Regions from separate parts of the Romboutsia sp. Marseille-P6047 genome, predicted to be linked through region 2. Evidence: a T-box and tRNA genes for the amino acid it is inferred to sense, from the RefSeq annotation. Region 2 holds a T-box; the other holds one or more tRNA genes.
What was found. A T-box is a leader RNA that pairs with one kind of tRNA and senses whether it is charged. The one in region 2 lies ahead of leuS (leucine--tRNA ligase), so its partner is inferred to be a tRNA-Leu.
Positions count from the first base shown of each region.

Region 1: it has a tRNA-Leu gene. The T-box ahead of leuS (leucine--tRNA ligase) is inferred to sense a tRNA for this amino acid. The anticodon was not compared.

Region 1 covers NZ_UWOT01000007.1:80,554-91,291, forward strand. The annotation lists gene EIH23_RS08930 (response regulator transcription factor) at 1-639, opposite strand, end outside; gene EIH23_RS08935 (hypothetical protein) at 775-954, opposite strand; gene EIH23_RS08940 (hypothetical protein) at 1,017-1,847, opposite strand; gene EIH23_RS08945 (DNA-binding protein) at 1,894-2,499, opposite strand; gene EIH23_RS08950 (radical SAM protein) at 2,748-3,437, opposite strand; gene EIH23_RS08955 (ECF transporter S component) at 3,449-4,012, opposite strand; gene EIH23_RS08960 (nucleoside hydrolase) at 4,015-4,983, opposite strand; PreQ1 riboswitch class I at 5,081-5,125, opposite strand; gene EIH23_RS08965 (PTS sugar transporter subunit IIC) at 5,406-6,440, shown strand; gene EIH23_RS08970 (TetR/AcrR family transcriptional regulator C-terminal domain-containing protein) at 6,476-7,048, opposite strand; tRNA gene EIH23_RS08975 (tRNA-Leu) at 7,188-7,271, opposite strand; gene EIH23_RS08980 (pentapeptide repeat-containing protein) at 7,325-8,407, opposite strand; gene EIH23_RS08985 (Na+/H+ antiporter NhaC family protein) at 8,653-10,365, opposite strand; gene EIH23_RS08990 (Na+/H+ antiporter NhaC family protein) at 10,550-10,738, opposite strand, start outside.
Region 2 covers NZ_UWOT01000009.1:111,671-122,408, forward strand. The annotation lists gene EIH23_RS10725 (NCS2 family permease) at 1-1,122, shown strand, start outside; gene EIH23_RS10730 (hypothetical protein) at 1,604-1,870, shown strand; gene EIH23_RS10735 (ribonuclease Z) at 1,917-2,840, opposite strand; gene EIH23_RS10740 (DUF5658 family protein) at 3,092-3,331, shown strand; gene EIH23_RS10745 (pyridoxal-phosphate-dependent aminotransferase family protein) at 3,615-4,778, shown strand; gene EIH23_RS10750 (ECF transporter S component) at 4,795-5,367, shown strand; gene recX (recombination regulator RecX) at 5,521-6,159, opposite strand; gene nadD (nicotinate-nucleotide adenylyltransferase) at 6,399-7,088, shown strand; gene yqeK (bis(5'-nucleosyl)-tetraphosphatase (symmetrical) YqeK) at 7,089-7,652, shown strand; gene rsfS (ribosome silencing factor) at 7,782-8,132, shown strand; T-box leader at 8,164-8,358, shown strand; gene leuS (leucine--tRNA ligase) at 8,473-10,738, shown strand, end outside.

The DNA.
Region 1 (10,738 bases), on a different contig from region 2:
CTTAGTCTTTATATATTTATCATATCCATATTTTCCTAGCTTTTTTCTTAAATTGCTAACATAAACTTCCACAATCTCTATAGTTGCATCAGACTCAACACCCCATATCCTATCATAAATTTGTTCCTTTAATAAAATTGTTCCTTTATTAAGCAAGAAATATTCTAATAATCCAAACTGCTTATTTTGAAGCTCTATTTCATTCTCACCTATAAAAACTCTCCTTTTGCTAAGATCTAAATGTAAGTCTTGAAAATATAAACTATTTTTATCATTTAGTTTACCATTAGTTCTAAGAATTGCATAAATTCTTGCTATTAACTCTTCCATATAAAATGGCTTTGTCAAATAATCATTTGCTCCTATTGAAAAAGCACCTACTTTATCATCTAATGATTCTTTTGCAGTTAAAATTATAACTGGTGTTTCTATATAGTTATCTCTCATCTTTTTTAATATATCTAAACCATTTAAATTTGGTAACATAAGATCAAGTATTACTAAATCGTATATCCCTTGATTTATTAAATAAAGAGCTTCTTCTCCATCAGAACAAATCTCACATTGAAAGTGAGAACTTACTTCCTTTTCAATACTTTCTAAAAGTTTTTTGTTATCTTCTACTACTAATATTTTCATTGAACCCTCCACCTATTACTTCTTAAATTACATTATATACCTTTATATAAAATATTTTAATATATAATTATTTAAAATTAAATAAAGGTCAGTTTTAAAATAATTTATTTTAAAACTGACCTTTTTATTTTAGTTTTATTCAAAGTGATTATTGGAGTAATCTTGTAATATGCCTACAAAATCTTCAATACTTATATCATCTTTTGATTTGTCTGACATTTTTTCATAATACCAACTAGCAAATTCCTGATTAGCTAATAAAGAATTAAGTTTTTCATAATCTAAATTTTTAAAATCATGATTATTATCATTCATAAAGTTATACCCCCTTGTTAAGATATAATTTATTATTTATCTTAATCATAATTTTTATACATTTAGTATTTGCTAATCTGAGCTTCCTTAGATTCTAAATCTATATCTATATTGGATTTTGTATCTACATCATCATAAATATATCCAATTAATTTTATTTCTTCTGTGTATTTATATGATTTTATAGTAATTTCAGCTTCTTCTAATGGTTTAAGTGCAGAATAAGAAGATTCATGATTTATTTTTATATATTCTCCTTTTTTATTAATTTCTACTATCTTTAAGGTTATATTACCCAAATTTTTAGAAGAATTATTTTTCATTTTAACTACATATGTATCTCCATCATTAGACTCTTCGATTTTTTCAATATCTGAAAATGATAAAACTTCATATTCACCACTCTCAACTACTTCATTTGACTTTTCACTTACCTTTACACTTCCATCCTTAAAATTTACAACTACATCATTATCATTTGTTGTATACGCATATGAAGTTATATTTATACCTTCACTTGCTTCTTTAACTTTAAATGTAGCTTTAAATACATCACCCGGTAGTAAGGTCATATCAAGAAACATCTTTGATTCAGATATTATTTTACCATCATTATCTAATTCATTATATATTATCCAAATATCAGATATATTAAAATCTGATACGTTTTTTATCTTATCTATAATCATTCCATTATTTTCTTTATTATGTATTTGACTAATATTTATTTCATCTATTGATAATGCTTTAGCTTTACTTTTTTCAATTAATGTTCCGTTTAAAGTAACCTTATTATCATTTTCAATATTATTTTTATTGCATGATACTAATCCAATTATACTTACTACTAATATAAATATTATTAGTATTGATTTATTGAGTATTTTAATCATATTTTAATGCACCTCATATTTAGTATCTATTTCTCTGTTATTAAACTTATAATAAATTTTTATATTCTTTCATAAAATCCTTTAATGCTTGAGTTATTATTTGCTGTTTAGTAAATGATGAATTACTACATAGCCTTTCAAAGTCTTCCCATGTATTTTTTTCAACTTTTATACTTGCAGTTTTTAATTCTTTTAACTCTAGTTCTTCAATTAATATATCCTTTTTCTTAGTTGTTTTTTTAGGTTTCATCGATTTATAATCTTTTACTTCTAAATACCAATCATATACCTCACATATTTTGTCCAAATCTTCCTGAGTTATATTAATTTTTCTATCTTTTTTAGGCTTTGAATTTCCTTTAGTAAGTTTATTTTTACTAGATTTACCTTTATCATTTACATTTTTATTTATTTGCTCAAATGATATTTGAGTTTCTTTTTTCGAATTTATTTTAGGTTTTGATATTTTAATATCTTTCTCTAAATTAGAATTGTAAGAAACATATTTTCCATTTTCAGACTTATATCCCATCTTGTTTAAGAATTTTCTTAAAGTAGTTGTACTAATTCCAATATCTTTAGCTATATTTTCAAAGCCTATATTTTTATCCTGAAGTTTTAAAAACTTGTCCAATCTTTCGTTACCTTTCATTTGTTCCTCCGTATGTCAACTTCACATTTATGTATTTGTAAATGTTTTCCTAATTATTTTGTAAAATTTTATTTCAATATACATCCAACATAATAATGTTAATGTATTATATCTATTCAATACTTACGTTAATGTATTATATCTATTCAATACTTACATATATAATAAATATAATACATTAATATTATTACTATAGCAAATTTATTTTAAAAATAAAAATAAGCGGTATATATAACCGCTTATTTTTATTAATCTCCAACTCCAAAATCTGTATTATTATAAAGAATGTCGATTTTAGGATTATCATCTAGGTATTTATATTTTTCTACAAACCATTTTACAATCTCCTCATCTCTTCTTATACTGGTACTATTATTCACAAATACATTTATAGTTGCATGTTCAAAATTATTTAATATTATTTCCATATCTTTATCTATCATTTCTTTTGTTTGACCTACTATACCAACTAACATACATGGTGAATCAAAATGATTTTTTAACTCTTCTACTGTTTTAAACCTTGCATTTTTATTTAAAATTATATTTCTAAAATCATAATCAAAAGTTTCTACACCTATTTTAAAAATTATAGGCACTCCAAAAAAATCTCTCATTTCATTTAATTTATTTCTATAGCACCAATGGCTTTCTAAAAAAAGCTTTTCTATTTTTTTTTCATTTATTATTTCCTTTATTCTACTTAAAGTTTGTTTTGGAAGTTCAAAGCAACTTCCTGAATTTATAACTTCTAATACTTTATACTTTCCAGTTATATTACTTAAAACTTCAAAGTTAACTTTATTTATTTCATCTTCTATTGTAGAATTATCTTCTATATAATCACAAAAAGCACATTTCCCCCATATACAAGGAAATCCCTTTAATAAAACTATTTCTCTTTTATTTTTATTTTCTATAACACTATATCTATCCATAAAATATCTCCTTATTTGCTTATGCTAAAAGATGTTTTTAAGCTTTTAGGCATTACATTCATAGCCAAATTAACTAAAATTACACCTAATAACTTATCTATATAATCAGTTACTATTTGAGTTAAAAATATATTGCTAAATAAATTTCCTACACTTAATACCTCTAAAACTTGAACAATATATGCTGAACCAGATGATGTAACTCCTCCAAATACTACAGCTGCTACCATTGCACTTATTATTGAAGTTGGAAGAACAAATATAAATGTTCCAATAGGAGTTTTCTTTCCTTCTAGCATTCCTTTTTTAAACATAATCCCTGCAAGTAATCCTGTACTAATTTGTACTGGTGCAAAATAAAGAGAATATATATCAAAAGTCATTCCACTAACTATACTACCAAGAAACCCTGATATAACAGCATACTTAGGACCTAGAATTGCAGCAATTAAAATAGTACCAATTGAGTCTAAATATATTGGAAGTTTAAGACTTAAAGCTATAAATGCACCAACTACATTTATAGAAATACCTAAACCTACAAGTGCAATATTTTTAATAGATGTATTTTTCATATTTATATAACTCCTTTTACTGAATCTATAATATTTTCATATCCTTTAAATAACCTTTTTAAAAACATATACATAAATTTCTTTTCATCAACTTCGGTTAAAATAAAGGCATTTTTTTCTTTCTTATAAAAATCAAAAGAATCTACTATAGATTGCCCCATAGCTATTCCATCTTCTACAATTTCCACAAAAGACTCAAAACCATTACATATGCTTCTATCTATAAAATATGCAACTGCCAATGGGTCATTTATCACACATCCAATTATACCTTCTTGCTCCCAATGAAAATCTACATAGAATCTAGTAATTTCAGTTATATATTTTGCTAGTCTACTATCAAGCCTATTTATAAACTCTATAATGTTTGGTGTAAGTACGATTTTTCTAGTTACGTCTAATCCTATCATATGAATTTGTTTAGGTAAGTTTTTATAAACATAATCTGCTGAATGAGGATCTACCCAATAATTAAACTCTGCTACAGGAGAACAATTACCATGAATTTTAAAAGCTCCTCCCATAGATACAAACTCATCTAAATTATCAAATGCTTTTTTATCTTTCATAATAGCCTTTGCTATATTAGTCAATGGTCCTAAAGCTATTATAGATACATCTTCATTTTCTCTTAATGTTTTTATTATAAAATCTACGCCATTTTTATTTATAGGTATATCTTTTATTCTCTCATAAAAGTTTTCTCCGATTCCATCCTCTCCATGAGTATCTTGAGCTGTTACTAGCTCTCTTTTTAGAGGCTTTTCTTCTCCTATATATACTGGTATATTTAATGAAGAGCACATCTGAAGTGCTTTTAGAGCATTTTCAGCTCCTGTTGAGGCTACTACATTACCGCTACATGTAGTTATTCCTAGTATTTCTAGCTCTGGTGAGTTTACAGCTAGAAGAATTGCCAGCGAATCGTCTATTCCTGGGTCACAGTCAATTATTACCTTTCTTTTTTGCATTGCAAATTCCTCCTAAAAAATAATTTAAAGGAGAACCATATAACTTTTACAACAAAAGTTATATCTAAGGATACAACTTATATACTGCCAATATATAAATACCTTAGTTTTTTATACTTGGAGGTTCTCGAACAAGTCCCAGTAAAAATTAGTTATATCTAATATCTACTAGTATTATATATTCATAAACATTATATCATACAATATAAACTTTACAAATATTTTGTTAACTAACTTTTAAAATAAGTATTTTCGACATTTTTTGATTTTTTTTAACTTTTTTTATAAAATCTATTTACTTTTATAAAAAGATACATTATAATCGTTATTAATCTAACAATTCAATTTTTATTAAGTGATTGAATTGAAGGAAAACAGTATCATTAGGACTTATAAAATATATAAATCAGGAGGTAATAAGTATGATACAAATATTAACAGGTACTGCTTTATTATTAGTAGTATTAGCTTTATTCACATTATTTAGTTACAAAGCACCACAAGGTATGAAAGCAATGGGTGGCCTTGCAAACGCTGCTTGTGCAAGTTTCTTAGTTGAAGCATTCCATTTCTCATTCTTTGGTGAAGTTTTAGGAATCAAATTCTTAGAAAATGTTGGGGCTGCAAACGGTTCTTTAGGTGGTGTTGCTGCTGCTACATTAGTACCATTAGCATTAGGAGTTTCTCCAGTTTATGCTGTAATGGTTGGTTTAGCTTGTATGAACTTTAAAATATTACCAGGTTTCATAGCTGGTTACTTAATTTCTTTCGTAATCAAATTCTTAGAAAAGAAAATACCAGCTGGACTTGATTTAATAGTTATAATAGTTGTTGCTACTCCATTAGCTTACTTAATAGGAGATGTAACAAGCCCAGTAGTTAACGGTGTATTATCAACAGTAGGATCTGTTTTAACTGAAGCATCTTCTGCTTCTCCAATATTAATGGGTATAATACTTGGTGGACTTATAACAGTTGTTGCTACTGCTCCACTTAGCTCAATGGCATTAACTGCTATGATAGGTTTAACTGGTGCTCCAATGGCAATAGGTGCATTATCAGTATTCGGTTCTTCTTTCATGAACTTTGTATTCTTCTCAAAAATGAAGTTTGGTTCTAAGAAAGATAATATAGCTGTTGCTATAGAGCCATTAACTCAAGCTGACTTAATATCAGCTAACCCAATACCAGTATATGTTACTAACTTCATAGGTGGTGCTATGTCTGGTGTTATAATCGCTTTAATGGGACTAACAAACAACTCTCCAGGAACTGCTACTCCAATAGCTGGTCTTGCTGTAATGTTTGCTTACAACCCAGCAACAAAAGTTATAATAACAGCTGTAGGATGTGCTTTAGTAAGTATATTAGCTGGATTCATAGGATACGCTATATTCAAAAATTACAAAATAACAACAGCTGACGTAGTTAGAGGAGAATCTAACGAAGCTGCTTAATAAAAAAAGTCGTTATCAATATTGGTAACGACTTTTTAATATTTTATTTTAGTTTCGATTATATCTAAAACCGAATGAGATATTAGGTATTTATAAGTATTAAACATATCATTTCCGTTATTATCATTATCAGTATTCAACCATAATTCTAACGAAGAAACTAATCCTATGGTATAATACCTTGCTACACTTTCCTTAGTCATAATATTAGTTAATTCTGTTTCTTTTATTCCATATTTATCTAAAATTTTATTAAACATATTGTATATACTATTAGATAATATTTCTTTAAATGAATTTTGACCTGTAACTTCAAAAGATCTGCTTATGAACTCCTTATTTTTATCTAAGTGAATAAATATCATTTTTAATGCTTCTAATTCCATATCCTTATCTATAAGTTCATATACATTTTTCATTATATATTCTTCAAAGCAATATTCTAATATTTCATACTTGTCTTTGAAGTAATTATAAAAAGTAGGTCTAATAACTCCAGCTCCGTCTGTAATCATTTTAATAGTTATTTTTTTAAAGGAACTATTCAGCATAAGTTCTTTAAAACTATCTGCTAGTAATTTTTTTGTCATCTCCTTTTTTCTTTCCATGAATCATCCTACTTTCATTTATATTTATAAGATAAATATATTACATTTTCATTTATAAATCTATATATATTTACTTAAATTACTAATAATTTATTACATGTGAAAAAAGCGTTGATATTAAAATATCAACGCTTTTTAATGGTGCGGATGAAGGGAGTCGAACCCCCACGCCAAAGGCGCCAGATCCTAAGTCTGGTGCGTCTGCCAATTCCGCCACATCCGCAAGATTTATTATACTATAAATGTAGCAGAATTTATAACTTAACGCAACATAATTTAATTGTTTTTTGCTTTTTTTATTAATGTTGCAACTCCTACTCCCATCATGAGTATTCCCAATAGCATTTCCGTATTAGCAAGCATATATGTACGAGGTATAGGTTCTGAATTTATACATCCAACACCTGCAAACATACCTACACTTAAATTAAATGCTTCATTTATAACACTTAATATTTCTTTTAAATTTGTACTAGAAAGATATCCAATTGAAAGCCTTATAGTTTCATCTCCAACTTTAACTCCTATAAATAAATATAATATTGTATATATAATCATAATACTAATAGATGTAACTACTGGAAATAGTGCTCTTTGACCATAACCACATGATATCCAATATATATATGACCCTATTTTAGGAGTTATTTTTTTTAATGATTTCCTTTCAAAAACCTTACCTAAATAGTAGTATTCTGAAGAATTATCTGGTAAGTTATTTTCCTTAAATTTATCTGATAAAGTTTCATAAGTCATATAAATCCCTTCATATTCCTGTTTCGTTTTTTCCCTTGGAATTATTTTATCAAAACAAGTCTTTTCATCAAATTTTGTTTTATCTTCATCTGTAAAGTCTAAATCTATAATATAACAACTTAAAGTTTTAAACCCAGATAAATTACAATCTTTAAAATTAATTTTATCTAGCTCACAATTTTTTATTATACATTTTTTCATATAAGTAAGTTGAAATGATGTATTTATTATTTCACATTCTTCAAACAAAGCTAGAGATAAATCACAATTCATAAATTTAGAGTATATACTACATTTATAAAAACTACAACCTAAGTTATCCTTATTATTAAGAGATGGTAATTTTTCAGTTCCTTCTTTAATAAAAGAACAATTTTCAAATATAACTCCACCTTTATAGAAATTACAATTTTCAAATACACAGCCTATAAAGTTACAATCTTTGTATTTTATATTTTTAAAATTACAATCTATAAATTTCGTACAAAGTATATCTTTACTTTCTATAATCCTAAAATCTGCCTCATCTAAAATACCATCTTTTCCAAATTCAATACCTTCAAAATTTTTAAAACTATACTCTTTGCAAGGAGTATAATCCATTACATTCTCCTTGTTCTTTAGTATATATTTCATTATATTTTCATTATTTTTTTCTATTTATTATTTGATTATTGATAGAATGTCGTTCTTCTTTAAAGTTTATATATGCCATACGTAACTCCTTATAACGTTAAAAAACATAAGTTTAAGGGATTAGTTAAAGTAATAAAAACTAATTGTAATTTATTATATAAATAATCCCCTTTAAATTATATTCTATCTATTTTATATATTTTATATTCTACTTACTCTACTTTCTTTCCTAAAACTTGAATACCAATAAACAATGCTATTATTGATAACGGTAATACAATATATATAGACATTCCTAAACCTACTGGTATATACCCAAATATAATAGTTATTACAGCTGTAAATAAGGCATATGGCAATTGAGTTTTTACATGGTTAATATGATTACATCCAGCTCCCATTGATGATAATATTGTTGTATCTGATATTGGTGAACAATGATCTCCAAATATCGCTCCTGTTAATACTGCACTTGTACTTACTATTATAAATGACATTTCTAGATTCATAGAATATGCTAATGGAATTGCTAATGGCATAAGTATTCCCATTGTTCCATATGATGTACCTGTTGCAAATGATATTATAGCTCCAAGTAAAAATATTATAGTTGGTAACAAAAATGGAGGAATTGCATCGGATAATAAGGTAATTAAATATTTTGCAGTACCTAATTCTTTAATTACAGAACTTAATGACCATGCACATACTAATATAACACAAGTTATTAATAAACGTTTAAGACCTTCCATCCATATATCTATAGCTTCTGAAAAAGTAAATATCTTCTTAGTTGTTGCCATAATAATAGCAACTATACCTGCAAGTAATGATGATTGAAAAAGTGCTATTGAAGCATCTGATGCACTAAAGGTTTCCCTTATCGCTACAAATGATATTGGTGATTCTTTGAGTAAATTAATTAATGCTTGACTATCTCCTCCTATAATATTTTTATATCCACTAAAATAAAAAGAAAGTAACGCTACAACTATAAGTACTCCTATTGGTAATATTGCTGTTGACATGCTAGGTTTTAATCCTTTTTGATCTAAATGTTTTATACCTTCATTTGAATCGGATATATCTATACCATGTCCAGAACTTATTATACCTTCTTTTCTTGCTTTAACTTCAGCCTTTCTCATAGACCCAAAATCTTTAAGTAAAAGTACACTTATTACTATAAAAAAAAGGATTAGTATATTATAAAATCTATAGGGTATAGTTTGAACAAATACGCCAAATGCATCAGCATTTACTCCTATTGTACTAAATGCATCCTTAATAAGACCAAGTTCCATACCTATCCATGTTGAAATAACTGCTATACCTGCCACTGGAGCAGCTGTTGCATCAACTATAAACGCTAATTTTTCTCTAGATATTTTCATTTTGTCAGTTATAGGTCTCATCATTGTTCCAACTATCATTGCATTTGCATAATCATCAAAAAATATGATAAGACCTGATAACCAAGTAATAATTTGAGAACTTCTTCTATTTTTAGCTCTTTTAGATAAACTTTCTGCTATTGCTTTAGCTCCTCCCATTTTAGTTACTAAATTAATTAATCCTCCTATAGCTAAAACTTGGAGTATTATTCCTGCATTCCAAGTATCTGCTAAAGAAGTAACCATTCTATTTATAACATCAATAAAAGCATCAACTATTCCATAAAATATATTATTTCCAGGAATAGTTAGTAACAAACTTCCAGAAATAATACCTATAAATAAAGATGCTATTACATTTCTTGTTAAAAATGCTAATATTATGGCCACTATCGGAGGAATAAGAGTTAATACCTTGTATTTTTGAGCATTGAAATAACCTACGTCTACCTCTGCGGCTAAACAAATACTTGGCATCATAAGTAAAACAAAAAAAGCTATGATAACAATCCACTTATTCCTATTTTTCATAAAACACCTCCTTGTACATATTAAAAGTACAATATTGTTAATGTATTAATATTATTCCATTATATTCAAAAAACTAAGGAAAGAACCTGTCCTTTATCAATTTATTTTTGCACATAAAAAATTCCACAATTATGTAGCTATTATTTAATACTACACAATTGTGGAATTTTTATTTTATATCATATTATACACATTCTTCAACTATATCAACTTTTCTTCCGAATATTTGTACACCTATAAATACCGCTACTATTGCAAGTGGTAGTACTATGTATACTGGTATACCAAGTCCAGCTGGTATATATCCAAATACTACTGTTATTAATGCCGTAAATAAGGCGTAAGGCATCTGTGTTCTTACATGATCTATATG
Region 2 (10,738 bases):
TTATTAGCAGCAATATTTTCTATATTTATGGGATTATATACAAATTTACCATTTGTATTAGCTCCAGCAATGGGAAGTAATGCATTTTTTGCATATACTTTGGTAGCAGGTGGAGTTGTATCATGGCAAACTGCTCTTGGTATGGTATTTATTTCAGGAGTAATGTTCTTATTATTAACATTACTAGGATTAAGAGAAATTATAGTAGCATTAATTCCTAAAAATGTTAAACATGCAATAGGAATAGCTGTAGGATTTTATATAGTATCATTAGGATTTTCTAATGGAGGATTAATGGTTATAGATGGATCATCTATATCAATGGGAGATATGACTAATCCAGCGGTTATTTTAACTATTATAGGGTTAGTAATATTAATATTTTTAAATTTAAGAAATGTAAAAGGATCAGTACTAATAGGTATAATAATAACTACTATAATAGGTATACCAATGGGAATAACATCTATTCCACAAAGTTTAATAACAATGCCACCTTCAATAGAACCTATAGCATTTAAGTTAGATATAATATCAGCTTTTAAATGGAGTTTCTTCCCATTAATGTTTACATTCTTTGTTGGAGATTTCTTCTCAACATTAGGAACTTTAATAGGAGTATCAGCAAAAGCAGATTTATTAGATGAAAATGGAGACTTACCTGAAATAAATAAACCATTCTTTGTAGATGCATTAGCAACAACAATAGGTGCATTATTTGGTTCAACAACTATTACCACATTTATTGAATCAGCAGCAGGAGTTGAAGAAGGTGGAAGAACTGGTTTAACAGCACTAACTGCTGGTATATGTTTTGCTTTAACAATATTTATAACACCTATAGCAACGATGATTCCAAATCAAGCAACAGCACCAGCTTTAATAATGATAGGACTTCTTATGATATCGAGTATAAAAGACTTAGAATTAGATGATTTTACAGAATCATTCCCAGCTTTTGCTACAATAATATTTACAACATTTACATCAAGTATACCTAATGGTATAAGTATAGGAATTATATCATATATGCTTACTAAAGTATTAGCAGGAAAGCATAAAGAGTTAAACTGGGGTATATATATACTTTGTGTTCCATTAATTATATACTTTATAATATAAATATATAAATAAAATTTACATAAATAGGTAGAGCTCATAGTATTCTAAATATAGACTCTACCTATTTTTTAATAAATTATATTTAACTGGAAGGAGAAAATTTTTAAAAAAATTTAAATATAATGAGGCCGTAGTAAGACTTCTTAATAAATAAGGAGTATGAAGGCTAACGAACCCTTATTTATCAAGAAGTCATATTAAAAAATTAATAAGAAGATAAATAAATATAGATACATTTGAAAAATTACAACTAGATATAGTAAAAGAATTAATAAAGGTATATTGTGTAATTTCATTAGGAAAAGAGCTTATAGATAAATTAATTACAAGTGATAATTTTAATATAGTAAAAAGACGATTAAATGAAAATAAAGAAGCAAGAAAAATATTAGAAAATAGTAATCATATACCACTAGAAGGATGATTTAATATAAATCCTAATTCAATTTATACTCCTAATTTAGAAGTAGGAGATAAAGTTATGTTATTGGATTATAATGATTATGTAATAGTGTATAAAACAATTGATAAATTTAATAATGTAAAAGTTTTATATAAAGAATATTTTATATATGTTAATATAAGAAAAATAAAGTTACACATAAAGGCAAAGGATTTATATCCAGATGGATATGATTTAAATACTTTGTTTATTAGTTATGAAGATAGAAAGTTAGAAAAAGACATAGTTAGAGTTTCTAAGAACGCTCTGAAAAAAATTCAAAAAGAAATTAGAAACAATAAATAGAATTGGAAATACCGCATTACTTAGAAACAAGTTATGCGGCATTTTTTTATTTTTCATCATAAAAGTTAAGGTGTAGCTCAAGTCTATCCTCACCTATAATAGTATTTTCAAAAATAGAAGTTGCATTTTCTTTATAAATATGAGGGTTTTCTAGAGATGGGCTAAAATGAGTTAATAAAAGCTGTCTTACTTTGCCTAAGCGAGCTAAATTAGCAGATTCTCTAAATGTCATATGTTTATTTTTTACAGCTTTAGAGATATCTAAATCATCACCATACATTGCTTCACATACAAATAAGTCGCTATCTTTTATAAATTCAGGTATAGATAATAGTGGTCTAGTATCTGTAATAAAACTTATTTTGATTCCTTTTCTATCATCTCCCAACACCATATCTGGAGTATAAAGTTTATCTTTAAATTTTATATCTTTTCCTTCTTGAAGTTTTTGCCATAAAATTTTAGGTACATTGTTATTTGTTGCTTTTTTCACATCAAACTTAGCTTTTCTTTTGAAATAAAAACTATATCCTAAGCACTCAGTAGAATGATCTAGATCCAGAGTTGATATTTCTAAATCTTTTAAATACTCATTTATTAGAGAGAAACTACCATTAGGATATTCTATAACATTAATATTATAAGGTAAATATTCGACTAAAATTCTAATAGCATTTATGGTTTCTACTATTCCTACAGGACCTACAATTGTTAAATCTTCTGTTCTAGAGCTATTTCCTATAGTAGATAAAAGACCAATAATACCAATAATATGGTCTCCATGTAAATGGGTTATGCATATTAGATCTATATTTTTAAATCCGCAGTTTTTCATTCTCATAGAAACTTGTGTGCCTTCACCGCAGTCGATTAATATCTTTCTTCCTTGATAATTTATAAAAAGAGAAGATAAAGACCTATTAGGCATAGGCATATTTCCTCCACATCCAAGTAAAATTAAATCTATCATAAATTTCTCCTTTTATAGATAATGATTTTAATAGTATCTATAATATATATTATGCGAAAAATTTAGGAAATAAAATCGTAAAAATTTTCAATAAGATATAATATTATAGGAAGTAAGTTTTTAAATAATAGCAGTTATTAGGAGCTAACTTATATAATTTATGAATAAAAATTACTAATTAGATTAATGTAGTATATAACTTAAAAGCTATAAAATTAATAATAACTATATTAATTTTATAGGAGTAATTTATGGAAGATACATTAAGAAAAAGTAAAACACAGTACGGATTAATATCTATTATGTTGTTAAATATATTTGACGGAATAGCAACATTTATCGGTTTAAAATATGAGTTTTATAAAGAGTTAAATAGCTTTTTAAGAATAATGTATGAAATTAATCCATTATTATTTTTATTAATTAAAGTAATTTTACCTACAATTTTAGTTATACTTTTATTAAATAAAATAAATAGCAAGATTATCTAATATAACTAAAATTAGTTATATTTTTTTCTAATATAATTTATGTAGGTATATGTTTATATCACATAGCATTATACTCAATATTTATATTAAACTAAAATAGAGCACTTCTAGGTAAGCTTAGAAGTGCTCTATTTTATTGTTTTGGAGAATATAAAAGTAAATTATTTATTAAAATATAAAACTATAAATGTACTGATACAATTATAAAATGTTTTTAGAATAATACAATACAATTATAATTGATATATAATGACTTATATAAATAAAAAAGGGGGCAATTTAAATGAATAACAAATTAGTATATACTCCAGGTCCTACAGAAGTTAGAGAAAATGTGAGGTTAGCAAGATCTATAGCTACAACAAATCCAGACCTGGATATAGATTTTTTTGAGTTTTATAAAAATACTTGTGATAAGATTGGTAAGATAATAAATACAAAAAATGATGTTTACATATTAAGTGGAGAAGGGATACTAGGTTTAGAAGCAGCTTGCGCATCACTTACTGAAGAGGGCGATAGAGTTCTTGTAATTGATAATGGAATATTTGGTAAGGGATTTGATGAATTTGTAAAAATGTATGGAGGAGAAGTAGCTTACTTTTCAAGAGAATACACTAAAGATATTAAGACAAAGGAATTGGAAGAATTTTTAAAAAAAGATAGTAACTTTAAATATGCAACATTAGTTCATTGTGATACTCCAACAGGCGTATTAAATAACTTAAGTGAGATTTGCCATTTACTTAAAAAATATGGTATTTTGACAGTAGTAGATTCTGTGGCGGGTATGATTGGAGAAGAACTTAATGTTGATGATTGGAAAGTTGATATAGCCCTAGGAGGATCACAAAAAGCTATATCAGCACCAGCAGGTCTTACTATAGTTAGTATAAGTGATGAGGCTAAATGTGTTATAAGAAATAGAAAAACTCCAATCATAGGTTTCTATTGTAATTTAGGAATATGGGAAAATTATTATAGAAATAAATGGTTTCCATATACGATGCCTATAAGTGACATAATGGGATTAGATAAAGCTATAGATAATATACTTGAGGAAGGTATAGGAAATGTGCTAATAAGACATAAAAAAATAGCTAATGCAGTTAGGAAATCTATAAAAGAATATGGGTTAAATTTATATTTAGAAGAAGGCTATTCTAACACTGTCACAGTTGTTGAAATACCATCTAATATAGGTGCAAAAAAATTAACAGATAATTTATTAAAAAAATACAATTTAATTTTAGCAACATCTTTAGGTAATTACTCAGATAAAGTAATAAGAATAGGTCATATGGGAGAAAATGCTAGAGTAGAAAAACTAATACCTGTATTAAACTTTATAGATGAATCTTTGAGATATCTTGGATTTGAGGGAAATGGTAGATTAGTAGAATTATTTAATAAGTATTATGATGAAGTAAAATTAGTTATAAAGTAAGTTTTAGGGAGTGGATATGATGGGGGAAAATAAGTTAATAAAAGATGACTTAGATATATCACAAATTGTAGAAAGTAATAATAGAAAAATTAATTCTAGGGATTTGGCTGAAAATGGATTATTAATAGCATTAGTATTTATAGCTACTAGGTTTATAAATATAAGGTTACCACTTGAATCAACTGGAGGATTAGTACATTTAGGTAATACTATGCTATTTATATCTGCGATAGTTTTTGGTAAGAAAAAAGGTGCTATAGCAGGTGCTTTTGGTATGGGGCTATTTGATTTATTATCAGAATGGGCAATATGGGCACCATTTACATTTGTAGTAAGAGGCGTAATGGGTTACATAATAGGAAGTATATCTTGGTCCAGGAATAAAAAAGGTAATGATATAATTACAAATATGCTTGGAATAATTATATCAGGTATTTGGATGATATTTGGATATTATATAACTGAAATTATTTTATATGGAAGTCATACTAAGGCAATTTTATCAATACCAGGTAATATAACTCAAATACTAATAGGTATGTTAATAGGAATACCTGTAGCTAAGTTACTAAAAAAATATATTAGATAAAATACAAGGGTCTGTACTGAATAATAGTACGACCCACTTTTATTTTTAGCTATCTAATTTATATAATTGCTTTAAGTTATATAATCCTAATAAAAAGCTAAAAATTCCTATAATGTATTTTGTCATAATATAACCTCCAAATGGAAATATAAATTATAAATCATATTCATCAACACTTAGTAATTTATTTAATACTCTTTTAATAATATCATAATTGAATCCTTTATATGTTAAATGTTGAGATAGTTTTTGATAAATCTTTCTTTTATCTTCATTTTTTATTCGGTCATATCTTTTTTTTGCAAGATACATTGCATTTTCAAATTCTGCATCACTATCAATTTCAGAAATAGCTTCACTTATAGCATTTGAATCTAAGCCTTTATTATAAAGGTTTTGTTTTATTCTATTTTTACCACACTTATTTAAATTAAGATTAGTGTTAACTATTTTTTGTGCAAGTAAATTATCATTGATAAAATTATTTCTTTTTAAAAATTCAATTACTTTATTGATTGTATCTTCTTCAAAATCATTAGATAATTTTTCTCTTATTTTTCTTTCTGATTGATCAGCCTTAGATAATATATTAAGAGCTTTATTTTTAGCCTTTATATACATTTCATCATTTAATAGTGATCTTAATGAATCTTCATCAATTTCATCACCTTTTTTCAAGTTAAATGTGAAAACTAATTCTTTAAATATAGCAGTGAAGTATTCACCATTAACATAAATATTAACTCTATCTTGGTTTTTCTTTTGTTGTTCTATTTTCGTAATTATAGCCATATGTAAACTCCTTAATAATGCTATTTATATTAATCTGTATATTTACATCTTGAATTTTATATAAAATAATGTAAAATATCAGATAGTTGACTAAATAATTAGTTGAATCAATGTTAAAATTTAATTTTTAAAGTAAAGATATGTATAAATATGATTATATACTAAAAAATACAAATTATTACCTAAATAAAATAAAAATAATGATACAATGAAAATATATTTGAAAAAGGAGATTAAATATGAGCATTGAAGATCTACTTAAAAGAGCAAAAGATATAAATACTCATAAGTTAGAACAATTTAAAAATAGTGACTCTAAATTAAGGATTGGAATTATGGGGGGAACTTTTGATCCAATTCACTATGCACATTTAGCAACAGCAGAGTTTATTAGAGATAAGTATAAGTTAGATAAGATTATATTCATACCTACAGGAAATCCTCCTCATAAGTTAGAAAATGTAACTAATAAATATGATAGATATAATATGGTTTTAATATCTACAAGAAACAATGAGAACTTTATAGTATTGGATTTTGAAATAGAAAATGAAAATAAAACTTATACTGTAGATACACTTAGACATCTAAAAAAAGAATATAACAATTGTGAAATATTCTTTATAACAGGTGCAGATGCAATTTGTGATATTGAAACTTGGAAAGAAGTAGAGGAAAATTTTAAACTAGCTACTTTTATAGCAGCAACAAGACCGGGAATAAGTTTACTTGAAGCACAAGAGAAAATTGAAAATTTAGAAGAAAAATATAATGCTAAAATTATAAGCGTATATGTTCCATCTTTAGATATATCATCTACTTACATAAGGCAGCAACTAAAGTCTGGAAAGTCAGTGAAATATTTATTACCAGAAAATGTAGAAAAATATATGCGTGAGAAAAATTTATATAAAATAGGAGTAAAGTAAATGAATTTAACGGATATAAATGAAAAATTAAAAGATATGTTACCTAAAAGAAGATTAAATCATTCTTTAAATGTAGCAGAATGTGCAGTAAAGTTATGTGAAATATATAATTGTGATAATGAAAAAGCATACATAGCAGGTATAGTACATGATTGTGCTAAATATTTAACCTTAGAAGAAGTCGATTACTATGTTAGAAAATATAATATAAAATTAGATGAATTAGAAATGGAAAGTTTAGCTTTATCTCACAGTATTATAGGTTCATACATAGCTAGATATGAATTTGAAATAAATGACATAGAAATACTAGATGCTATAAGATATCATACAACAGGAAAAGAAAATATGTCATTATTAGAAAAAATAATTTATATGGCAGATTTAATAGAAAAAGATAGGAATTTTCCAAATGTAGATTTATTAAGAGAATTAACTTATAGTGGTAAATTAGATGAGGCATTACTCATATCATTTAATAACACGATAAAATTTGTAATAGATAATAATCAGTTGATACACCCAAGAACTGTAAGTGCACGTAATTATATAATGAAAAAATAACTAAAAAATTATTATTATGAAATAATAGTATATAATAGATAGATGCAGTTTAAAAATAAGATGCTTACTATACACTATTTATGATATAATAATAAAACGTGTTTAAAATTAGGAAAGTGAGGAATTAAAATGACAGTAAATGAAATGACGAAAGTAATATATGATGCAATAGACGATAAAATTGGTCAAGATATATCTATAATAAATATAGGAGCAGTATCTAGCTTATGTGATTACTTTGTAATAGCTACAGCTGGTTCTCAAAGACAAGTAAAAGCTATAGCTGATAATGTAGAAGATGAATTAACAAAGCTTGGAATAGAGCCAAGAGGAAAAGAAGGATATGAAAGTCAAACTTGGGTACTTCTTGATTATGGCGATGTTATAGTTCATATATTTAATGAAGAACAAAGAGGATTCTATAACCTAGAAAAATTATGGAAAGACGCTCCATACGTAGATATTGACACTTTAGCATAATAATGATAATATAATTAATTATAAATAATAAATATATCAAGTAGACTAGAGTAGTAAAAGCAAAAATTTTATCAGAGAGCTAGTGGTTGCTGTGAACTAGTAAATTAGAACTTTGAACTTGCTAGAAATAATCTATTTGGCCGTAGTTGGCATAAAAACTATCTAAGAGAGTCTAATTTTAGACTAATTAGGGTGGTACCGCGAAGATATAATCCTCGTCCCTAAACAATATTGTTTAGAGACTGAGGATTTTTTTATTATATAAGTTAAATTTATCTAAACATGGATAAAATAACTTTTATAGACTATTTTAATCAAAATATCAAAGGAGGAAATTTTAATGAGCGTTTACAATCATAAAAATGTAGAAGCTAAATGGCAAAAAACTTGGGCTGAAAATGATCAGTATAAAACTAATACACTAGATAATTCTAAGCCAAACTATTATACTTTAGAAATGTTCCCATATCCATCAGGGAAAATACATATGGGTCATGTTAGAAACTACTCTATAGGTGATGTTGTTGCTAGATTTAAAAAAATGGAAGGATATAATGTACTTCATCCAATGGGATGGGATTCATTTGGTCTTCCAGCAGAAAATGCAGCTATAAAGCATGGTATACATCCACATAAATGGACTATGGAAAATATAGAAGATATGAAAGGCCAATTAAAATTATTGGGTCTTAGCTATGACTGGGATAGAGAAGTTGCAACTTCTACTCCAGAATATTACAAATTTACTCAAGAAATATTTTTAAAATTCTTAGAACATGGATTAGCATATAAGAAGAAATCTTTTGTTAACTGGTGCCCATCTTGTGAAACAGTTCTTGCAAATGAGCAAGTTGTTCAAGGACAATGTGAAAGATGTGATTCTGTAGTTATAAAGAAAGATTTAGAACAATGGTACTTTAAAACTACTCACTATGCTGAAGAATTACTTCAAGATTTAAATACTTTAGATGGATGGCCAGATAAAGTTAAATTAATGCAAAAGAACTGGATAGGAAAAAGTACAGGTGCTGAAATAGTATTCGATATAGATGGAACTGATAAGTCTATGACAGTATTTACAACTAGACCAGATACTGTTCATGGTGTTACATATATGGTACTTGCTCCAGAGCATGATTTAGTTAAGGATCTAGTTGCTGGAACAGAATATGAAGCAGATGTAGAAAAGTTTGTTGCAAAAATGCACACAATGACAGAAATAGAAAGAACTTCTACAGATGTAGAAAAAGAAGGTATGTTTATAGGCAAATATGTAGTTAATCCTTTAACAGGAGAAAAAGCTCCAATATGGATAGCAAACTATGTATTAGCAGATTATGGTACAGGTGCTATAATGGCAGTTCCTGCTCATGATGAAAGAGATAGAGAATTTGCTGAAAAATACAACTTAGAGATATTACCAGTAATAGATGAAGAAAATAAAATGATAAACTCAGGTGAATTTAATGGAATGGATGCATCTGAAGCTTTCAATAAGATAATAGAAAAAATAGAAGAAATGAAAATAGGAAAGAAAACAGTTAACTATAGATTAAGAGACTGGTTACTTTCTAGACAAAGATACTGGGGATGTCCAATTCCAGTTGTTTACTGTGATGATTGTGGTGTAGTTCCAGAGAAAAAAGAAAATTTACCAGTATTATTACCAACAGATGTTGAGTTTACAGGTAAAGGTGAATCTCCACTTACAACTTCAAAAGAATTTATGACTACAGCTTGTCCTTGTTGTGGTAAACCAGCTAGAAGAGAAGTTGATACAATGGATACATTTGTGGATTCTTCTTGGTACTTCTTAAGATACATAGATCCTAAGAATACTGAAAATATATTTGACTCAGAAGTAGTTAATAAGTGGATGCCGGTTGACCAATATATAGGTGGTGTAGAGCATGCTATAATGCATTTACTGTACTCAAGATTCTTTGTAAAAGCATTTAATGATATGGGACTTGTTGACTTCAAAGAGCCATTTAAAAACTTATTAACTCAAGGTATGGTTCTTAAAGAAGGTACTAAGATGAGTAAGTCAAAAGGTAATGTAGTTTCTCCTCTTGAAATAATAGAAGAATTCGGGGCTGATACAGCGAGATTATTTGTACTATTTGCAGCACCGCCAGAAAGAGATTTAGATTGGTCTGAACAAGGTGTTGAAGGATGTTATAGATTCTTAAATAGAGTTTACAGATTAGTTGATGAATTAGCTGATATTGCTAAGGATGACTGTACTATAGGTGAATTAACTAAAGAAGATAAGGCTATGAGATATACAATTCATGCAACACTTAAAAAAGTTACAGAAGATTTAAGTGAAAAGTTTGGATTTAACACAGCTATATCTGCTTTAATGGAATTAATAAATGAAATGTATAAGTACAAAGAGTTAGATAATAGAAATAATGCAGTTATAAAAGAAGGTATAGAAACTATAGTAACTATACTTGCTCCATTTACTCCTCATATGGGAGAAGAATTATGGACTATGATAGGTAAAGAAGGCAGTGTATTTGATATAAGCTGGCCAAAATATGATGAAACTGCATTAGTTAAAGATGAAGTTGAAGTTGTAGTTCAAGTTAATGGTAAAG